Regions from separate parts of the Microbispora sp. NBRC 16548 genome, predicted to be linked through region 1. Evidence: predicted binding sites of a transcription regulator. Region 1 holds the regulator's gene; the other holds the start of a gene.
The links. Region 1 encodes HrcA, which represses chaperone genes, less so after heat shock. Its sites were predicted from a motif close to TTGGCACTCTCNNNNNGAGAGTGCCAA; they were not measured.

Region 1 (3,410 bases):
GGCCCCCGACCGCGATCGACCCCGAGGCGCTCCGCAGCGGCCCCTTCGGACCGGCCTGGGGGCGCACCAGCGTCACCGGTTCGCCGTCGAGGAGGAATCCGGCGGGCGTCAGCGGGAACACCCGCCGCCGGCCGAACCGGTCCTCCAGCGTCACGGCCTCCTTGTCGCAGGCCACCACGGCGCCGCAGAAGCGGCCTTCGGCGTCCTCGACCACGAGGTCGGGCTCGGCCGGGATCTCGGGGATCTGCCCCCGCCGTGGCCGCCGCCAGTCTCCGGAAAGCACGTCCCGCCCGTACATGCGGGGAACGCTAGCAAATCACGCCAGGCGACGGCGGGCAGCGGAGCGGCGCGCGAGCACGACGATCGTCACGATCAGCGCGGCCAGGAAGCCGACGGTGGGCAGCGCCAGCAGCGCGACGGCGCCGCCCACCAGCATGCCGACCGCCCCGGTGAGCTGCTTGCCGACGCCGAACCGCACCCCGTCGCCCTCGCAGGCGAGCTGGTAGGTGCCCGCCTCGGGGACTCCGGCCTCGAATAGCAGCTCCCAGGTCGTGCCGTTCAGCGTGACGGTCTGCGAGACGGCCGGCCGGGTCAGCCGCACCCGCGGGTCGGCGCCGTCGCCGAGCTGACAGCGGACGTCGGTGGGCTGGTCGACGGCCGCGTAGATCGCCGGCTTGTCCGCGGGGTCGAGCGCGACGTTCACCGACTGCCCGCCGGAGAAGATCGTGGCGGGCGCGGCGTCGCCGAGCGTGGAGAACAGGCCGCCGGCGAACCCGCCGACGCCCGCCACCACCAGGACGACGAAGAGCGCCCAGGAGAGGAAGATCCACACCAGCCGGGGCCGGATCGGCCGGGGGCCGGCGTACGCCGGGGGAAAGGGGTGCGGCATCCGCAAGGTCACGTCGGCCGGTGCCGGGGGCATGGGGCGGGGCACCCGCATGGTCACGTCGGCCGGCGTGGAGGTCTGATTCTCGTGCATGGGTGAAGAGTCGACCATGCGGCTTGTGGTCGATTTGCAGCTCGCTTGTCCTGGTGCCCTGCGTCGTCTTGGTGCCCCCTGCGTTATCGCACCACGTGGGGTGGTAGCCGTACACTTGGCACTCGGGAACACAGAGTGCCAGAGTCGGTGTTTCCACGCACAGGGAGGTGACGATTGCTCGACGACCGCAAGCTCGCCGTCCTGCGCGCCATCGTCGAGGACTACGTGTCCACCAACGAGCCGGTGGGATCCAAGGCCCTGGTGGACAGGCACAACCTCGGCGTCTCCCCGGCGACGATCCGCAACGACATGGCGGCGCTGGAGGAGCAGGGATACATCACCCAGCCGCACACCAGTGCCGGCAGGGTGCCGACCGACAAGGGATATCGCCTGTTCGTCGATCGGCTGTCGCAGATCAAGCCGCTGTCCGGCGCGGAGCGCAGGGCCATCGAGACCTTTCTCGCCGGGGCTGTGGACCTCGACGAGATCGTCATGCGCACGGTGCGGCTGCTCGCGCAGCTCACCCGGCAGGTCGCGGTGGTGCAGTACCCCTCGCTCACCAGGTCGTCGGTCCGTCACGTGGAGATCGTCCCGCTCGCGGAGCGCCGGGTCATGCTGGTGCTGATCACGAACACCGGGCGGGTCGAGCAGCGTGTGGTCGACCTGCCGGAGGCCATCGCCGACGACCGGATCGCGAACCTGCGCGCCGTGCTCAACGCGTGCCTGGACGGCTGCGGCCTGTCCCAGGTGCCGGAGACCGTGGCCGACATTCCCGAACGCCTGCCTCCCGAGGACAGGCCGGTGGCGGCCACGATCCTGTCCGTGCTGCTCGAGACGCTCGTCGAGCGGCACGAGGAGAAGATCGTTTTTGGTGGGACGGCCAACCTCGCCGCCGCCGACCTCAGCATCGGCCTGCGGGACGTGCTGGAGGCGCTGGAGGAGCAGGTCGTCCTCATTCGCCTGCTGGGGGAAACCGGCGGGCTGTCCGAACTGACCGTCCGCATCGGATCCGAGAACCCCTACAGCGGGCTGCGCGGCACATCTATCGTGGCCGCGGGATACGGTTCGGGCGACAGAGAACTGGCCCGGCTCGGAGTGCTGGGCCCGACACGAATGGACTATCCGGTGACGATGGGTGCGGTGCGCGCGGTGGCGCGTTACGTCGGCCAGATCCTGGCGGGGTCATAAGTGTCCAACGACTACTACGCGACCCTTGGCGTACGGCGCGACGCCAGCCAGGAAGAGATCAAGAAGGCATACCGCCGTCTCGCCCGTGAGCTGCACCCGGACGTCAACCCCGATCCGGAGACCCAGGAGCGGTTCAAGGAGATCAACCAGGCGTACGAGGTGCTGTCCGACGCGGGCAAGCGCCGCATGTACGACATGGGCGCCGACCCGTTCGGCGGCGGCGGCGCGGGGCCGGGGGCCGGTGGTTTCGGCGCGGGCTTCCCGTTCAGCGACATCATGGACGCCTTCTTCGGCTCGGCGGGCGCCGCGCGGGGGCCCCGCTCCCGCGCCCGCCGTGGCCGCAACGCCACCATCAGGGTCGAGCTCGACCTGTCGGAGACGGCCTTCGGCACGACCCGCGAGATCGTGGTCGACACGGCCGTGGTCTGCGAGGTCTGCCAGGGCTCCGGGGCGGCGTCCGGCACCCACCCCGACACCTGCGACATGTGCCACGGGCGCGGCGAGGTCTCGCAGGTGACCCGTTCGTTCCTCGGCCAGGTCATGACCTCCCGTCCCTGCCCCCAGTGCGGCGGGTACGGCAGCGTCATCCGGCACCCCTGCATGGAGTGCTCGGGCGAGGGACGGGTCAGGACCCGGCGCACGATCAAGGTCAGGATCCCGGCCGGCGTCGAGGACGGCACGCACATCCAGCTCGCGGGCGAGGGCGAGGTCGGCCCCGGCGGCGGGCCTCCCGGCGACCTGTTCCTGGAGATCGTCGAGCGGCCGCACCAGATCTTCGAGCGACGCGGCGACGATCTGCACTGCACGGTCCACATCCCGATGACCGCCGCCGCGCTCGGCACCTCGATCGCGATCGAGACCCTCGACGGAGCCGAGGACATCGACGTGCGGCCCGGCACCCAGGCCGGCCAGGTCATCCCCCTGTACGGCAAGGGCGTCCAGCGGCTCAACGAGACCGGCAGGGGCGACCTGCTGATCCACGTGAACGTCGAGACGCCGACCAAGCTCGACCCGCAGCAGGAGGAACTGCTGCGCGAGCTGTCGAAACTGCGCGGAGAGGAGCGGCCGCCAGGCAAGTTCTCGCCGGGCCAGCAGGGCTTCTTCTCCCGCCTGCGGGACGCCTTCAACGGCCGCTGAGCTGATCGCATGAGTGTTCCCGTGTTCCTGTCGGACGCGGCCGGCCAGGCGGCGGACACGATCGTCCTCGACGGGCCGGAGGGGCGGCACGCCGCCGCCGTACGCC
Region 2 (3,410 bases), on a different contig from region 1:
TTGACAGGGAATAAGAAGCATGCCGGTCGTTCGCATTGCCCGGGAGCCGGCTTCGCCCCCGACGGCCCGTCCCATGCGCAGAACGTGCAAGGGGCGAAAAAGCGGTGCGCCCCGCGGTCCGCCCTTGCGGGCGGGCGCGGGGCGCGATGCGCGGAAGGCGCGGGAATCAGTGGCCGTGACCGTGGCCGTGGCCGTGGCCGCCGTTGGCGGCCGGAGCCTCCTCCTCGGGCTTGTCCACGACGAGGGCCTCGGTGGTGAGCAGCATGCCGGCGATGGACGCGGCGTTCTGCACGGCCGAGCGGGTCACCTTGACGGGGTCGATGACGCCCTGGCCCACCAGGTCGCCGTACTCGCCGGTGGCGGCGTTGAGGCCCTCACCGGCGTTCATCGCGGCGATCTTGGTGGTGACGACGTAGCCCTCCATGCCCGCGTTCACGGCGATCCAGCGGGCGGGCTCGATCAGCGCCTTGCGGACGATCGAGACACCGGTGGCCTCGTCGCCGGTCAGGCCCAGGTCGTCGAGCTCCTTGGCCACGTGCACGAGCGCGGAGCCACCGCCGGAGACGATGCCCTCCTCGATCGCGGCGCGGGTCGCGGAGATCGCGTCCTCGAGGCGGTGCTTCTTCTCCTTCAGCTCCACCTCGGTGGCGGCGCCGACACGCAGCACGCACACACCGCCGGCCAGCTTCGCGAGACGCTCCTGGAGCTTCTCACGGTCCCAGTCGGAGTCGGACTGCTCGATCGCCACCTTGATCTCGCGGACGCGGTCCTCGATCGCCTGGGCGTCGCCGGCGCCGTCCACGACCGTGGTGGTGTCCTTGTTGACCACGACGCGGCGGGCCGTGCCGAGCACCTCGAGGCCGACGTGCTCCAGCTTGAGGCCGACCTCCTCGCTGACGACCTGGCCGCCGGTGAGGATGGCGATGTCCTGCAGCATGGCCTTGCGGCGGTCGCCGAAGCCGGGCGCCTTGACGGCGACGGAGGTGAAGGTGCCGCGGATCTTGTTGGTCACCAGGACGGCCAGGGCCTCACCCTCGACGTCCTCGGCGATGACCAGCAGCTGGCGCTTGCTCTGGGCGATCTTCTCCAGCAGCGGCAGGAAGTCCGCGATGGAGGAGATCTTGCCCTGGGTGATGAGGATGTAGGGGTCCTCGAGGACCGCCTCCATGCGCTCGGAGTCGGTCACCATGTAGTGCGACAGGTAGCCCTTGTCGAACTGGAGGCCCTCGGTGAACTCCAGCTCCAGGCCCATCGCGTTGGACTCCTCGACGGTGATGACACCGTCCTTGCCCACCTTGTCGAACGCCTCGGCGATCAGGCCGCCGATCTTCGCGTCCTGCGCGGAGATCGTCGCGACGTTGGCGATCTCCTTCTTGTCCTCGACGTGGCGGGCGCTGCCGAGCAGCCGCTCGCTGACGGCCTGCGCGGCCTTGTCGATGCCGCGCTTGAGCCCGAGCGGCTGCGCGCCGGCGGCCACGTTGCGCAGGCCCTCGCGGACCATGGCCTGGGCCAGGACGGTCGCGGTGGTGGTGCCGTCACCCGCGATGTCGTTGGTCTTGGTCGCCACTTCCTTGGCGAGCTGGGCGCCCAGGTTCTCGTACGGCTTGTCCAGCTCGACCTCGCGAGCGATGGTCACACCGTCGTTCGTGATCGTCGGGGCACCGAACTTCTTGTCGATGACGACGTTGCGGCCACGGGGGCCGAGCGTCACCTTGACGGCGTCGGCGAGAGCGTTGACACCACGCTCGAGAGCGCGCCGCGCGTCCTCTTCGAACTCCAGGATCTTCGGCATTCAGGTCTCCTTGTGAGCGCGCGGAGCCCCGGGCACGTGGTCCCGGGGCTCCGCAAGCCGGCGCGGCCTACTACTTCTCGATGATGGCGAGCACGTCGCGGGCCGAGAGCACCAGGTACTCCTCGCCGCCGTACTTGACCTCGGTGCCGCCGTACTTGCTGTAGAGGACGACGTCGCCCTCCTTGACGTCGAGCGGAATGCGCTTCTCGCCGTCCTCGTCCCAGTTGCCCGGGCCCACAGCGAGGACACGGCCCTCCTGCGGCTTCTCCTTGGCGGTGTCCGGGATGACCAGGCCGGAGGCGGTGGTCTGCTCGGCCTCAAGCGGCTGGACCACGATGCGGTCGCCGAGCGGCTTAACGGGAACCTTGGTGGCGGTCGTCACGATCGGACCTCCCCTTCAGATTGCGATGAATGAGCTGAAGAGGCGACCAGCGGCCTGCCGTCGCGGGTGTCAGACCTGTCTCGTCGCTGTTGGCACTCTCACTGGGAGAGTGCCAACACGAAACAGTATGCAAGTGGCGCGTGACAGTCAACACGAACCGGCATCGCAGGTCAGACGCATCCGGCGGCAACGCGCCCGAGATCGCCCGTTCAGCCGTCCGCCGCGCCGGCGTCGGCGCCCGTTCGCGTGATCCTGCGCATGCCCGACGGTCAGGCGCGGGAGGCGTACGAACCGGAGCGGACGTCGTCGACGATGCCGGGGCGGCTCGGCTGCCAGCCGAGGACCTTCCTGGCGAGGTCGCCGCTCACCACCTGGCTCAGGGCCAGGCCCTCGGCGAACGGGCGGCCGAGCACCTCGCTCGCCTCGCCGATCGGCCACGGCACGGCCTTCCCCGTACGGCCCGCGGCCGCCGCCACGTCGGCGACGCTCACCGCCTCCTCGGCGATCGCGTGGAAAAGGCTCCCCGGCTCGGCCTTCTCGATCGAGGCCACGAGCAGGTCCGCCAGGTCGTCGACGTGCACGGTCGCCCAGGTCGGCACCGGGCCGCCCGCGTGGACGTACCGGCCGCCCTCTCCCCCGGGGGAGGCGAGCAGCGTGGGGATGCCGGCGCCCCGGCCGTACACGATGCCGGGCCTGACGACGACGCCGCCCGCGTCCAGCACGAGCCCTTCCAGCCGCGGACGGTAGCGGGAGGCGGGGATGGGGTTCACCGGCGTGTCCTCGCCCGCCGCCTCGGTGGTGGTGCCGAGCACCCAGACGCCGCTGATGTAGACGAGCCGCGCGCCGCCGCCGGCGAGCGCCTCGATCGCCGCGACGTCCACCGCCTCGTCACCGACGGGGTTGGCGGCGTGCACGACGACGTCGATGTCCGGCGTGACCGCCTCGCGGAGCGTCTCGGGCTCGTGGACGTCGCCGTGGCGCACCTCACCCGGCACGGCGGCGTCGCGGGCCTTCGGCCGGACGAGCGCGACCACCTCGTGGCCGCGTTCGGCGAGGCGCTCCGCCAGCGCCGAACCGATGTACCCCGTCGCCCCGAGCACCAGGACCTTCATCTCTTTCACCTCAAACACTTCGATGTTTTACTGTTCGACGAAGAAGGTATCGCACCTCCGGCTTACATTTCAACGTCGAAGTGTCGGATACGATGACGGGTGGAGGAGGAGCGGCGAGGAGGAC

Region 2: a site for HrcA is predicted at 2,264-2,290, ahead of groES (co-chaperone GroES). Genes of this name have one in related genera too.

The regions. Positions count from the first base shown of each region.
Region 1 covers NZ_BSSF01000005.1:358,526-361,935, reverse strand. Annotated here, with positions in the region: gene QSK36_RS16030 (DUF3097 domain-containing protein) at 1-298, opposite strand, end outside; gene QSK36_RS16025 (hypothetical protein) at 317-979, opposite strand; gene hrcA (heat-inducible transcriptional repressor HrcA) at 1,154-2,167, shown strand; gene dnaJ (molecular chaperone DnaJ) at 2,168-3,304, shown strand; gene QSK36_RS16010 (16S rRNA (uracil(1498)-N(3))-methyltransferase) at 3,314-3,410, shown strand, end outside.
Region 2 covers NZ_BSSF01000002.1:64,048-67,457, reverse strand. Annotated here, with positions in the region: gene groL (chaperonin GroEL) at 167-1,792, opposite strand; gene groES (co-chaperone GroES) at 1,863-2,174, opposite strand; gene QSK36_RS04795 (NAD-dependent epimerase/dehydratase family protein) at 2,444-3,286, opposite strand.